3 regions of the Shewanella sp. SACH genome follow, and region 3 is predicted to be linked to each of the others. Evidence: predicted binding sites of a transcription regulator. Region 3 holds the regulator's gene; each other region holds the start of a gene.
The links. Region 3 encodes sigma-54, which starts transcription at its own class of promoters, with help from an activator protein. Its sites were predicted from a motif close to GTTGGCACGNNNNTNGNNT; they were not measured.
Positions count from the first base shown of each region.

Region 1: flgB (flagellar basal body rod protein FlgB) is a predicted target of sigma-54. The motif match lies at 3,144-3,162, and genes of this name have one in related genera.
Region 2: BM607_RS17245 (P-II family nitrogen regulator) is a predicted target of sigma-54. The motif match lies at 2,669-2,687, and genes of this name have one in related genera.

Region 1 is NZ_MPDG02000002.1:1,057,375-1,062,438, forward strand. It holds gene flgM (flagellar biosynthesis anti-sigma factor FlgM) at 1-203, opposite strand, end outside; gene flgA (flagellar basal body P-ring formation chaperone FlgA) at 279-986, opposite strand; gene BM607_RS12580 (chemotaxis protein CheV) at 1,192-2,112, shown strand; gene BM607_RS12585 (protein-glutamate O-methyltransferase CheR) at 2,212-3,051, shown strand; gene flgB (flagellar basal body rod protein FlgB) at 3,195-3,599, shown strand; gene flgC (flagellar basal body rod protein FlgC) at 3,602-4,018, shown strand; gene flgD (flagellar hook assembly protein FlgD) at 4,043-4,813, shown strand; gene flgE (flagellar hook protein FlgE) at 4,895-5,064, shown strand, end outside.
Region 2 is NZ_MPDG02000005.1:90,406-95,469, forward strand. It holds gene BM607_RS17230 (hypothetical protein) at 1-342, opposite strand, end outside; gene BM607_RS17235 (hypothetical protein) at 470-808, opposite strand; gene BM607_RS17240 (ammonium transporter) at 1,022-2,272, opposite strand; gene BM607_RS17245 (P-II family nitrogen regulator) at 2,283-2,621, opposite strand; gene BM607_RS17250 (hydrolase) at 2,966-3,508, shown strand; gene nrfA (ammonia-forming nitrite reductase cytochrome c552 subunit) at 3,657-5,060, opposite strand.
Region 3 is NZ_MPDG02000002.1:254,989-260,052, forward strand. It holds gene mgtE (magnesium transporter) at 1-245, opposite strand, end outside; gene BM607_RS08905 (HPr family phosphocarrier protein) at 586-861, opposite strand; gene rapZ (RNase adapter RapZ) at 848-1,702, opposite strand; gene ptsN (PTS IIA-like nitrogen regulatory protein PtsN) at 1,699-2,142, opposite strand; gene hpf (ribosome hibernation promoting factor) at 2,145-2,432, opposite strand; gene BM607_RS08925 (RNA polymerase factor sigma-54) at 2,461-3,939, opposite strand; gene lptB (LPS export ABC transporter ATP-binding protein) at 4,047-4,778, opposite strand; gene lptA (lipopolysaccharide transport periplasmic protein LptA) at 4,775-5,064, opposite strand, start outside.

The sequences.
Region 1 (5,064 bases), 800 kb from region 3:
TGATCAACTTCAGGAAGGCTCGCCATTTTAGTCTGAGCTCCTTGAAGTTGTTGTGCTTGCGCTGTAATCACCACTGAGTCGCTTCTTTGTGGTGTTGTCGATTTTGTGGCAACTTGAGCAGATTGATCGCTGCTAGTTTTAGTTGCACCTGAACGAACTTGTGTGGTCGTTGCAGTGTTGAGTTTGCTAATATCAATTGCCATTTTCGGCTCCAGCGTCGTGTGTACGGGATTTCTTAACTGGGGTATCGGCAGCTTATAAAAAAGCTTTAGATTATTTTACATTCTTACTTCAACTTCGCCAATGCCCGTGACTATAGCATCTAGTTCTTTGTTTGAACTGCTATTTTTGACTCTGATCCGATCGCCTTTATTGCCATCTTGTAGGGCTTCGCCCGCAGTTTTAAGTTCGAAGGAGTTAGAACGAACATAAATAGATACCGAGTCGTTTTTACACACGAAGCATAAGTTATTGCTCAATATAGGATTATCCTTCGAGACGCGTCGTTTGACTCGCACACCAGCTAATTTACTTGGATCATCAAATTCAGCGCCTCGTAAACTATTTTGCTCAATGTAACGGATTTCAACTTGGCTAGGGGAGATGAGTTCGCCAGGCGCTAAGGTTTCAGTTGTGACAACAACGGGGAATAAAATATCCACTCTAACCGAGATATAAATCTGCCAAGGGTAAGCGAGCTCTTGCGTATTGCAGCTGACTTTTAGGGTGTTATTACGGCTAATTTCCCTGTTACTAGCCAATTCAACCTTAATCGGCGACGAACATTGTGACGGCAGCATTCTTGCGTCAACTATTTGCGGCGAAATATCGACTTTGGCATTTGCTGGCACGGATATCTTTTCTGAAATAAGCGCTTTAGCTAATTCTGAGATGGCCGATACGGTGGGAACAATAGGCTCTGCACTCGCAAAAGCGGGCATGAAGAGGGCGAAAACACTAAAAAAACAGACTAAATTTACTTTCATAATGAAGAGACTAGCTTGTAACGCCAGAATGCACCTATACTTTTATCAAGTTCGAAGCTGACCACTGTAATAATAATTTGCATCACTGTCAGAAGATTGACTCAGTTTCGACTATGTTTATCGATAGATAAGACGTAAGCAATTAATATGCCTATACTCAAACGAGTCATAGGGCCGTACATAAACAGAACAACAAGGCAGAGTTATGTCGAGTATTCTTGATTCAGTCAACAAACGAACCCAGCTCGTTGGTCAAAACCGTTTAGAATTGCTGCTTTTTAAATTAAACGGTCGTCAACGGTTTGGGATTAACGTGTTTAAGGTGAAAGAAGTACTGCAGTGCCCGCCACTGACAACTTTGCCTAAACTTAATCCTTATGTTAAAGGTGTCGCGCATATTCGCGGTACGACTATTTCAGTTATTGATCTGAGTGCGGCAACAGGTGGTAGACCTTTAGCGAGTACTGAAAACTGTTTCATCATTATTTCTGAATATAACCGCAGTGTTCAAGGTTTCTTGGTCAGTTCTGTTGAGCGGATTATCAACATGAATTGGGAAGCGATTATGCCTCCGCCGCAAGGTGCCGGTCGTTATTCTTATCTGACGGCTGTAACTGAGATTGAAGGTGAATTGGTTGAAATTCTCGATGTAGAAAAAATCTTAGATGAGATTTCACCGGTTAAAACCGCTATCAGTGAAGAAGCAAATGAAAAGCTGACCCTCGACAGAACCCAGCATTACCATATTATGGTTATCGATGATTCTGCCGTGGCGCGTAAGCAAATTATTCGTTCACTCGAGTCATTGAACTTACAAATTGATACCGCAAAAGATGGTCGAGAAGCGTTAGATAAGCTTAAAGAAATCGCCAAAGAAATGGACAATGTTGCCGATGAAATCCCTCTCATTATCTCAGACATTGAGATGCCTGAAATGGATGGCTATACCTTGACCGCTGAGATCCGAGACGATCCTAAGCTCAAGCATATTAAAGTGGTACTGCATACGTCGTTAAGTGGTGTATTCAATCAGGCAATGGTTCAAAAAGTGGGGGCCAATGACTTTATCGCTAAGTTTAATCCCGACGAACTGGCTGCTGCTGTGAATAAACACTTAAGTTTGTAAGTGCAGTAGTTAGTACCTAGATACGCTTTACGCTATAATCTCGACTTTATAACATGATGGTTTCGCACTGATTTTGGTGCTTGCTATAGGATTTAGGATGTGAATGTGCCAAATAAATCACTCGCTGAAGCTGAATATAATCAATTTAGGTTGTTCTTAGAGCAACACAGCGGCATCGTACTGGGTGAAAATAAGCAATATCTGGTGCGCAGTCGTCTAGCTCCTCTGATGGGGAAATATAACCTGCCATCCTTATCCGATGTGGTTAAGCATTCGATGAAGCCAACGGAACGTGCACTTCGGGCTGAAGTGATCGATGCTATGACGACCAATGAAACCCTTTGGTTTCGTGATCGTTATCCATTTGAGTTATTGCATAACGTTTTGTTACCTGAGTACAGTCGTTTAGGTCGTCCACTTAAGATTTGGTCAGCCGCGTGTTCATCTGGGCAAGAACCCTATTCATTGGCGATGACGATTCTTGAGTATCAGCAGAAGAAGCCTGGTGCGCTTGCGGGTAGTGCGTCAATTCAAGCCACTGATTTATCGCCTTCCATGTTGGAACGTTGCAAAAATGCTGAGTACGATAGCTTGGCATTAGCGCGCGGTTTATCCGAGGAGCGTAAGCGTCAGTTTTTTGATGCTTTGCCTTCAGGCAATATGAAGTTAAAGGATAATGTTAAGCGTTTGGTGAACTTTAGGGCACATAATCTGCTTGAAAGTTATAGCTTACTTGGTAAGTTCGACATTATTTTTTGCCGCAATGTGCTGATTTATTTTGCGCCTGAGGCAAAGGCAAAAATTTTGCGGCAATTCGCTGCCGCTCTTAATCCAAAAGGGATTCTATTTCTCGGTGCTTCTGAATCTATTGCTGGTTTAACGGATGAGTTTGACATGGTCCGTTGTAACCCTGGGATTTATTACCAGAAAAAGACTTAAGTCTGCTGCTTTAAAGAAAATTACCGACATTTGTCGGTAATTTTTTACCCATCACTTGCTCATCCCTATTGTTATTCTCATTATTCTCCTATGTTGGCACATGAATTGCTTTATTTCCGTGAGTAACACGAGGAGGCAATTTTATGGCGATCAATTTTGATAATGCACTGGGTGTGCATCAGTACACTCTCGGTATTAGAGCGCAGCGAGCTGAAGTCATTTCGAGCAATATCGCTAACGCCGATACGCCACATTATAAAGCCCGTGATGTAGATTTTTCTGCGGCAATGCAGGCCGCCCGTGGCCAACAACAGCAGCGTAATAGTCTTGAAATGCAAGAGGCAGACAAGCATTTTGGTCTTGCTGAGTTGACTGGTCAATTTGTTAAGTTCCGCGTGCCAAATCAACCCGATACTGGTGATGGTAATACAGTTGATATCCAACAGGAACAATCGGCATTTATGCAAAATGCCCTTGAATATCAAATGTCGCTTGGTTTTTTAGACAGTAAGTTTAGTGGCATGAAGAAAGCGCTGAGAGGGGATTAATCATGAGTTTATTTAGCATATTTGATGTTGCTGGCTCAGGAATGTCGGCTCAATCGGTCAGGTTGAACACCACTGCGAGTAATATAGCTAACGCTGATTCCGTCTCGAGTAGCGTAGATAAGACCTATCGTTCCCGTCATCCTATTTTTGAAGCTGAAATGGCCAAAGCCCAAAGTCAGCAACAAGCCTCTCAAGGTGTTGCGGTAAAAGGTATTGTTGAAAGTGATAAACCACTACTAAAAGAATACTCGCCCGATCATCCAATGGCGGATGCGGACGGCTTTATTTATAAACCGAATGTTAATGTCATGGAAGAAATGGCAGATATGATTTCTGCTTCGCGCTCATATCAAATGAATGTTCAGGTCGCTGAAGCAGCTAAGTCTATGCTGCAACAAACACTTGGGATGGGTAAATAACATGTGTTACTTAGGAGGTAAGCTGTGAGCCTCATTAATCAAATTAACCAAGCATCGGCGCAGACGGCTCAAAATAAGAGTCAGTCAAATGCTGTTACGACCAATTCATCAACCAGCTCAACGGGCAATCCGTTTCTTGATGGCATACGTTTGCCAAAAGATTCGATAGTACCGGAAGCGAAAAGCCAACAGTTAACTCAAGATGATTTTTTCTCGTTATTAAGCCAACAGTTATCGATGCAGGACCCTTTTAAGCCTGTTGACAATGATCAAATGATTGCGCAGATGGCATCATTTTCGACGGTTGATGGTATCGGCAAGTTAAATGATGAAATTGTTAACTTAAACAGTGTCATGACGTCGAGCCAAGCACTGCAGGCATCGGGACTTGTTGGTCGTAAGGTTTTGATCCCAACCGATACTGGTAATATTTCCGCAGAAAGCCCAACGATGAAAGGTGTAGTCAGTACCCCTGATAAAATTCCAGAGATTACTGTGCGTATCGAAGATGAGAAGGGCCAAGTTGTCACAACCTTTAAAGTCGATGGTAGCGATGGTGGTAACGTCGATGTGAACTGGGATGGTTTAGATAAGAATGGCCAGCCAGTGGTCGCAGGTAACTATACGATTAAGGCGAGTGGTTTAGTGGATGGGAAATCCCAAGAGCTGCCCGTTTCAACCTATGCTCATGTGAGTAGCGTTTCTTTAGGGACGGCCAGTACCGGCGCCATTCTTAACTTGAGAGGCGGTATGGGGATCAAGTTAACCGACGTGTTAGCTGTGTCTGAAACTTAAGTTTATACAAAATAATTTTGTAGAATCCGAATTGGGCGTTTGTTGTCCGCAATTGAATTGAGTCAAAAGTAGAGGTGAATTATGTCGTTTAACATTGCATTGAGTGGCATTTCTGCCGCACAGAAAGATTTAAACACCACGGCGAACAACATTGCGAATGCGAATACCATTGGCTTTAAAGAATCGCGAGCTGAATTTGCGGATGTTTACGCTAATTCTATTTTTTCAAATTCCAAAACAGCTGTCGGTGG
Region 2 (5,064 bases), on a different contig from region 3:
AATTTGGGTCAGGTTATCTTGATAGCGAAAATCAATTTTAGCGCTATTGGTTTGACTGGCATTGATATAACTGGCTAACCATTCGTTGGCTAACATGGTGTTATTGTGGGAAAAAGTGTATTTGTCATAGCTACGCTTTACGTCTGTCACCACCTCTGGCGGCAAATAAAAAATATCCGCAACTGAAGGAATATCGGCGACAGGGGAAAACAGTGAATCGGCAAGTAGCGACTCAAGATCAGACGGATCAGGCTCGATGGTCGTCGAGCTACAGGCAAACAACTGACTGAGTGCAGCGCCCATGATGGCACTCAGGTATACGGCTCGGAATAGTTTCGACATATGTCCTCCCACACCATTAGCTCCTATTTGAGCTTATTACAAATGGCGAAAAAGACGACATAAAATGGTTACAAAAAATGACAATCGCTATCGTTCAAAAATAATGGCAAGTGATTTAGCAAGTTAGTTACTGCGAAGGTCGATCAACCTCTATGTATAGCTCGCGCTGCTGGTAATGGTATGGCCGATAGTTATGTTCTCCACAGGTGAAATAGCGATAGGGTTTCATCACAGTAATACAACCTAAAGGTAAAGCCTGCAGAATTTGGATCTGCTGCTGACGACGCAGCGACTCCTGCCACTCAAAATCCTTGAGCACTTGATCGCGCACAGCAAAGGCATCAACTGGCTCACTCGAGCGATTAACGATGACTTCCCCTGCTAAGGCAGATACTGATATCAAGCCAGAAATGACGATAAGACTGAGTCGCGTAAATTGACCGACTGCTGTGGCATTTAAGCTCATAGTTCACTCCTTTATTCGTGCAGTAAATGGTGCAGGTAAATAATGCTGCAAGGAAGCAGTAATGCTCGGCAACCGACTTATGCCTTCCCATTAAACTACTTGAGCTTCAACCATTGCGATGACCCATAAAAAAAGCAGAGCCTAAGCTCTGCTTTACTATCCCTCGATCCACGCTAGGCATCAAGTTGAATCACAATTAATTCGCCAGTTTACTTAGCCAGCATTTTTAACCGTAACAAACTCTGGGTAGGCATCGATACCGCAATCAGACGCATCCATACCATTGTATTCTTCTTCCTCTGTCACACGGATCCCCATGGTTTTCTTAATCACATACCAGACCACAAAGGATGAACAGAATACCCAAGTAAAGATGAAGGCTGCACCGGTCAACTGCCCAGTAATAGTCGCATCAGCGTTGGATAATGGCACACACATTAGACCAAGGAAGCCTGCCACGCCGTGTACTGAAATCGCGCCCACTGGATCGTCAATCTTAATGCGATCTAAGCCCACAATCGAGAACACCACCACGCCGCCCGCAACTAAGCCAATCACACCCGCCATTAACAGTGAAGGTGAAAGAGGATCTGCCGTAATAGCCACTAAACCCGCCAAAATACCGTTGAGTATCATGGTTAAATCCGCTTTACCCCAAATCATCTTACACACGATCAGCGCAGAGATAGCACCGAACGCCGCCGCAGTATTGGTATTAACAAACACTTTTGCCACTGAGCTCGCATTCGCCGCATCCGACACCATTAATTGCGAGCCACCGTTAAAGCCAAACCAGCCCATCCACAGAATAAACATACCTAAGGTTGCCATCGGCAAGTTAGAGCCAGGGATAGGATTCACTTGACCGTTAGGGCCATATTTACCCTTACGCGCACCGAGCAATAACACACCCGCAATCGCCGCCGTCGCACCTGTCATGTGCACAATACCGCTACCGGCAAAGTCCACAAAGCCCAGTTTAGAGATAAAACCTTGGCCCCAAGTCCAATACCCTTCTACTGGATAGATAACCGCTGTCATCACCACAGAGAAGAACAGGAAAGCCCATAACTTCATCCGTTCCGCCACAGCGCCAGAGACAATTGACATCGCCGTTGCCACAAACACCACTTGGAAGAAGAAGTCAGATTCTAATGCATGGCTCGCATCTGATGATTGAGAACCGATTAAGGTACCAATCGATGGCAACCAACCCCCTTCAGTGTTATCCACATACATGATGTTGTAGCCAACCAGCAGATACATCACACAGGCAATCGCGTACAACACAACGTTCTTAGTTAAAATTTCAGTGGTGTTTTTAGAGCGAACTAAACCCGCTTCTAACATGGCGAATCCTGCCGCCATCCACATAACTAACGCACCAGAAATCAAAAAGTAAAAGGTGTCGAGTGCAAAGCGTAGTTCAGTGACTGTGCCGCCTAATTTTGTTAATTCTTCCATTGTCAGCCCCTTATAGCGCTTCTGTATCGAGTTCACCCGTACGGATACGGATAGCTTGTTCTAAGTCGACGACGAAGATCTTACCGTCGCCAATTTTCCCCGTATGGGCCGCAGTGGTAATGGCCTCAATCAACATGTCGAGATTTTCAGCCTTAGTGGCAATTTCTAGTTTTACTTTTGGCAAAAAATCCACCTGATACTCGGCGCCACGATACAACTCTGTGTGCCCTTTTTGACGGCCAAAACCTTTAACTTCGGTCACCGTCATGCCTTCAATACCTATTCCGGCGATAGCTTCACGGACATCATCCAACTTAAATGGCTTGATGATAGCGCTGACTAGTTTCATCCTGACCTCCAAAAAAACGCGATTGTTATTAACTTGTATCAAAGGTAATTCAATCATTAGGCCAACAATTTAACTTACTGATTATTTTAAACTTTAACTAAAAAAGGTTATTTTTAAAGGTTAAAAATGCACCATAATCGAGCACAAACAAGTGCAACGCACTCTTTTAGTGAGCAGTTTAAGTGCAACAGCTATTCGACCTTAGGCCTATTGGTAACAAGGTTAAATTGGGGTCTACTGGGGGAAGCGTAAATCGAGATGAAATCTGAGCATCACAGCACAAGTTCTTAGACAAAAGCGAAGATCATCACTAAGACAATCATCAAGCGCAGAAGGAAGGCCCGATGTTAAAACCCGAAGAATGTGTTCTCGTTATCGTTGATGTGCAGGGAAAACTTGCACAAATCATGGATAACAGTGACAAGCTGCACCAACAACTACAGACCTTAATCCAAGGTGCACAATTATTTGAAATACCCATACTGTGGTTAGAACAGCTACCCGATAAACTCGGAGCAACCAGTCCTGAGCTTCAAACCTTGCTAGAGAAAACCGGCTCCCCTATTGCAAAGCAACATTTTAGCGGCTGGCACTGTGAAGAGTTTGCGCAGGCACTCACTAAGACAAATTGTAAACACGTCATACTGGCGGGCATTGAAACCCATGTGTGTGTTTATCAAACCTGTTGTGACCTTATAGAACAGCAATATTCGGTGCATCTCGTGGCAGATGGCGTCTCGTCACGCAGTGCCGATAATAAACAACTGGGTATTCAGATGATGACGACCAGAGGCGCCTTATTAACTAACGTGGAATCGCTATTATTTGAATTACAACATCAAGCCCAAGGCGAGCGCTTTAGGGCATTATTAAAACTGATAAAATAGCAATTCACTCCTTGGCTCTAATGAAGTAAACAGCCCTTGGTTCAGGCATGACGTTGACATTCACTCCCATAAAAAAGCCCTCGCTGAGTCAGCGAGGGCTTTTGCTTACATGAGGGGTTAGCTCAGGTTAAAAACAATTTGTTAAACACTATTTATAAGTGGCTTCGCGTTTTTTCGCTTCTTCATCCCACTTAGGTAACATGTCTTTCTTAAATGCTTCTTTCTCTGCATTCATTTTTTCCATGTCCATACCTAAAGCGGCTTGTGCCTTGGCTTTAGTAGAAATATCTGGGATCGCGATAGGATCTGTGATGCCTTTTTTCGCTAACAATTGCGCTAATTTAACCCGCGCATCTGCCGCTTTATCTACCGCTGTCCCTAGGATACGTAAGACTTCTTCAGGGGCATGCGCAGCAGCGCCATGTGAAGCAATCGCATAGTCCCAACGCCATTGTGAATGGCGGATATCGGTTAGAATGGGCTTCATTTCCGCTTCAGTTGCACCGGCTTTCCAAGCGGCAGCGGCTTCAAAGTGCGCTTTCACCAGTTGCGCTTCGGCGCGGCCTTTTAGCTCTTTCACTTTAGCTTTACGTTCGTTGGTCAAGCCGACTAAGAACTCTTTACTTTGGCTGTGGCACGTCGCGCAGGTTTCTTCAAAACGATCAAATGGGTTACCCACTTTATGATCTGTGTACTTACGGCCCTTGTCGTTGGTTACTTTTGGCATGTGGCAATCAACACAGCTCACATCATTCTTACCATGAACACCGAGTTTCCAAGTTTCATAGCCAGGATGCTGCGCTTTTAACATAGGGGTTTTAGACAGCGCATGCGTCCAATCTGAGAACTCAATACCGTCGTAATAGGTTTCCATTTGCTCAACGGTTGTGCCCATATCCCAAGGGAATTTAACGAAACCTTTTCTGCCTTCTTTTTTATCGAAGTAGTATTCAACGTGGCACTGACCACAGACCATTGATTGCTTGTCTTTTTTTGACGCTTTGGCAAAGGGTGTGCCTAATGCTTCCATACCACGTTCAGCAAAGGGGCGAGAGATGCGCAGTTTTGGCGTGCCTTTTTCATGGCAGTCACCGCAGCCTATGGTGTTCACCACTTCTGGGCCGCCTTTTGCCCATTTGCCTTTGAAGTAACCATCTTCGCCTTGTTCTTCAATCAAACGCGGCACATCAGGGCTCTTACAACTCCAACAAGCCATCGGCATTGGGCCATCTTCCGCGTTGGTGGGTGCGCCAGTACGCAGAGTGTTACGCACATCCGTAATAGCGTACATGTGACCACGTGGTGCGTTGTAATCTTTAGCAAAACCATAACCTGCCCACAGTACGACTAAGCTTGGGTCCGAGGCCAACACATCGGTATTCTCAGTGCTTTTATCTGTGTCATGCCAACTGGCGTATTGATTAGCAAATTTGTCTTTAAAAACTTCGTTACGAGGCTCTGTTTTATCACTCGCCATTGCGCCCGCCGCCATGAAGCTGGCGGCAACCAGTGCACTCAGTGCAAAGGACTTACCTGTCATCTTCTTCATCATCTCA
Region 3 (5,064 bases):
ATCAGCGGATCTTTGAGTTCTTCGCTTAACTCGTCGAGTATGTCGCCTATTTGTTCCTGATCGATAAGCTGCCACAGCACTTGTCTGGCGCTGGGTGGTGAGGATTCTAAGATCAGCGCGATATCTGAGGCGGCCATTTTTTGCAGCATGTTACGCACGTGCACAAACATGCCACTGCTAAGCGCTTGGTTTAACTGGTCGAGACTATGTCCGGTGTGATCGTTTTCTGAATTATCTACGGGCATTTGTCCTCCATAGTTGTCCGCCACTGTGCGGCAAATTGGTTCGAGAGTGCGCTGCTTGGCGCAGGGCTGAGACTTAGCGGTGACTTCGCGATAACTATGCTTCAGTCACAGATAGAGCGCTCTGGCATAGGTCATGCGTTTTACGCATAGATTAAGGCGGCTAAAACTAAGATGAGTCAGCGGTAATGCTCGCTAGTGTAATCGCCTATGGTTCGTGTCGTCGAGCGACAAATGTGTCGCCAAGCTTTTGAAACGAGATGTGAACTGCACAAATAAGCAGTGCTAAGTGTGAGGTGTACTAATCTGAGTGCCTGTGTGGAACGCTGAGTATGAAATCAAACTAACAGGCTTCGTCAAACTTAGCGTCGATTAAGGCACAAATGGCATCCAGAGCTGGCTCAGCATCTGGGCCTTCGGCGATAAGTTTAATGGTTTTACCCATGCCAGTCTCAAGCATCAATAAGCCGAGTACGCTGGCGGCGGATGCCTGTTTATCGCCTTGTATCAAGGTGATGGTCGCATCAAACTCGGATGCCAGTACCACCAACTTAGTGGCGGCACGGGCATGTAATCCCAGTTTGTTACAGATGGTGATCTGACGTTCAAGCTTTGGCATTATTCAGCTCTCGATGGCGGGCATAAACTTTATGTTTACCGTTACTAAAGCGTTTAGCCAATTGCTCTGCGACGTAAACCGATCTGTGTTGCCCACCCGTGCAGCCAATCGCCACAGTTAAATAACTGCGATTGTTGCGCTCGAGATGTGGCAGCCAAGTTTCCAGTAAATTTTCGATTTGCCAGATGAACTTATTCACGAGTGGTTGACGATTTAAGAACTCAGCCACGGGCTCATCTAAGCCTGTCAATGGACGCAGCGCCAGTTCCCAGTGTGGGTTAGGCAGGAAGCGCACATCGAACATAAAGTCGGCTTCGGTTGGCATACCGTGCTTAAAGCCAAAGGACTCGAAGTTAATCACTAACTCTTTATCGACGCTGCCGAGCAGAATTTGTCTCACTTGATCGCTTAAATCATAGATATTCAAATTTGACGTATCTATGTAGTGATCGACCAGTTTTGACATAGGCTCGAGCAGTTTCCCTTCCAGCTTTATCGCTTCTTGCAAAGAGACTTGGCTCTTCGACAAAGGATGCAAACGGCGGGTCTCGCTGTAACGCTTAAGCAGAATTTTATCGCTGGAATTGAGGAAGAAGCTGGTTAACTCAGTATCAGGAGGCAGGCTCGCGAGTTGCTTCACTAAGACTTTATCCTGCTCAGGCATGTTACGCACGTCGACACTGATGGCGACGAGATCGTTACTGCCTTTGAGTTGCTCAAGCAAAGTGCCGATTAAGGGCAAGGGAAGGTTATCGACACAATAATAGCCGAGATCTTCGAGTACCCTTAGGGCGACAGATTTGCCTGAGCCTGAGCGGCCCGACACTATGACCAGTTTCATCCAGTGATTACCTGATAGAGTTCCGTTTCATCATGCGTCTTGCGTAATTGCTTTAATATTTGCTTGTCGCTCAGCTTTTCGGCCATGCAAGACAAGGTACTTAAGTGCTGCTGACATTGGTCTGCAGGCACCAGTAGTGCAAATAAAATATCAACAGGTTGCTTATCGATAGCATCGAATGCTATCGGCTCTTCACACTTAATGAGTATGGCAATGGGCTGATCTATATCGGCTAGTCGACCATGTGGAATGGCGATGCCGTTACCTATACCTGTGCTCCCCATCTTTTCGCGCGCCACTAGGCTTTCGAATATCTCTTGAGATGAGAGGGTCGGGTACTGGGCAGCGACTAAGTCGCTGATGAGTTCCAGTACCTTTTTCTTGCTGCCCGGAGTGGCGCAGGTAGTGCACTCCGGCCGCAGTATGGTACAAAGTTCCATTATTAGTGTTTTGTTAACTTCTCTTTGTGTTTAATAACCTGACGATCAAGCTTGTCAATCAGGGCGTCTATAGCGGCATACATGTCAGCATGCTCTGAAGTAGCAAAAACTTCACCACCGATAAGATTTATTCTCGCTTCGGCAATCTGTTGCATTTTCTCGACATTGAGCACAACGTGCACATTATTGATCTGTTCGAAATGGCGTTCAAGTTTTGAAAACTTTTCTTCTACATATGCGCGTAACGATTCGGTAATTTCGACATGGTGTCCACTCAGGTTTATTTGCATAGAAACGTCCTCCGATATCCACTGTAGGTTATAAACTTTTACGCTGATTAGAAGGCGGAATGAGCATAGCCTCTCGGTACTTCGCAATGGTTCTGCGGGCTACGTTGATCCCTTGTTCTGCCAGAAGCTGTGCCATCTTACTGTCGCTTAATGGTTTTTTCTGGTTTTCCGCTGCAACCAGTTTCTTAATGAAGGCTCTGATTGCTGTGGATGAGCACTCCCCACCATCGTCAGTACCGACGTGGCTAGAGAAGAAGTATTTTAGTTCAAAAAGTCCCTTAGGGGTATGCATGTATTTCTGTGTCGTCACCCTTGAGATGGTCGACTCATGCATTTCTACCGCTTCGGCAATATCGTTAAGCACCATAGGTTTCATGGCTTCTTCACCGTATTCAAAGAAACCTTGCTGATATTGGACGATACAGTTCGCCACCTTCAACAGGGTATCATTACGGCTCTCTAAACTCTTGATAAACCATTTAGCCTCTTGCAGATGACCACGAATAAATTGGCTATCGGCTTGGCTTTTAGTGCTGCGCGCCATCGAGGCATAATGTTGGTTTACATTGATTTTTGGCATGCAGTCAGGATTCAGCTCAACCACCCAGCGGCCATTTTTCTTCGACACTGACACATCTGGGATGACGTATTCGTCATCGTTGGGCGTAATCAATAAACCTGGGCGGGGATTGAGAGTTTGGATAAGCGCGATGCCGTCTCTTAATTCATCCTCTTTTAATTTAGTCTTACGCATCAACAATCTAAAATCGCGGGCGGCGATCAGATCTAAATGATCTTTGATCAGCATGCGGGCGTTTTCTAGGTTGGGCGTGTCAGCGGCAAAATGCGACAGTTGGATCAACAGGCACTCGCTTAAATCGCGGGCGGCAACACCAATGGGATCAAAATGTTGAATGCGCTTTAGTACGGCTTCGACTTCGTCGAGCTCAACCTCAGAATTGCCCATGGCTTCGAGGATTTCGTCAGTGCTTTGGGTGAGATAGCCTTGATCGTCGATGGCATCAATAATAGCGGTGGCAATGGCTAAATCGGTTTCAGAAAACGGTGTGAGGTTTTTTTGCCATTCTAAGTGTTCATACAAGCCTTCACTGGTCTCACCTTGGAAGGGCATATCATCTTCACGACTGCCGCCGGGGCCAGAATTAGGGGAGGCGGTGAACACTTCATCCCACGTGGTGTCCATGGGCAGTTCGTCGGGCATGGATTCTTTGGTTAAGGACTCTGCCGTGTCTATGGTGGAGCTGTCTTTTTCTGGCGGCAGGGTGCTAGATTCACTGAAATCCGTATCGGATAGCGTTTGGTTTACAGGGTCTTTAGTGGCGTCGAATTGATCCTCTTCCAGCTCGAGAAGGGGATTAGAATCTAAGGCTTGCTGGATCTCTTGCTGCAGTTCTAATGACGACAGTTGCAACAGACGGATGGCCTGTTGTAATTGTGGCGTCATGGTTAACTGTTGACCCAGTTTGAGCTGGAGTGACGCTTTCATGTTACCGCTGATCCCTACGTTATTATTGTTGGATGAGGTCGCTTGTTATCATCTTGAGTGGAGTCCAATGGTGGCATAAATTGCCTGCATTGGCTCCGCTTGATTAACTATAGCCTGAATTGTTCACCTAAGTACACAGCCCTAACTTGCTGATTGTCTAAGATCTCTGCGGGTGTTCCTTCGGCAATCAAGTTTCCGTGACTCACGATATAGGCATGTTCACACACATCTAATGTCTCACGGACATTGTGGTCTGTGATCAACACGCCAAGGCCACGACTTTTGAGCTGTTCGATAATCTTTTTAATGTCGATAACTGAAATCGGATCGACACCAGCAAAGGGTTCATCGAGCAAAATGAACTTAGGATTTGCTGCTAACGCCCGCGCAATTTCGACACGGCGACGTTCACCCCCCGACAATGACATGCCTTGGCTGTCACGGATATGGGTGATGTGGAACTCTTCAAGCAGATGCTCTAGCTCTTCTTCCCTTTGCTCTTTTTTTAATTCTTTGCGCGTTTGCAGCACGGCCATGATGTTGTCATGGACGGTCAGTTTACGGAAGATACTGGCTTCCTGTGGCAAGTAACCTATGCCTTTGCGGGCGCGCAGGTGCATAGGATCTGCGGTTAAATCATCATCGTCGATAAAGATGTGGCCTTTATCGCTTTTAACCAGACCGACGACCATGTAAAAGGTGGTGGTTTTACCCGCGCCGTTCGGGCCGAGTAGGCCAACGACTTGACCGGTTTTGACCGTCAGACTGACGTCTTTAACCACTTGGCGACTCTTGTAACTCTTCGCCAGATTTTGTGCTCTTAGGGTGATTTGGGTCATTTAGAGTCCTGCTTTTTCACAGGTTTATCTGCTGGCGCGTCTGGTTTGGCATCATCTTGATAGCTTTCTGGCTGAATAATCGTGATCACGCGATCGTCGCCACTGCCGGTACTCTCGGCAATCAATTTTTGCTGGATGATGTTGTAGCGGATCAAATTACCCGTCACTTGGCTGCCCGCTTGATCTAACGAGGCTAAACCTTTAAGTGTCAGGGTGCGGCTCGCCATATCGTAACGAATTTCTTTCGCGCTCGCTGAGGCTGGACGGCCATCGTCTAACACTTGGC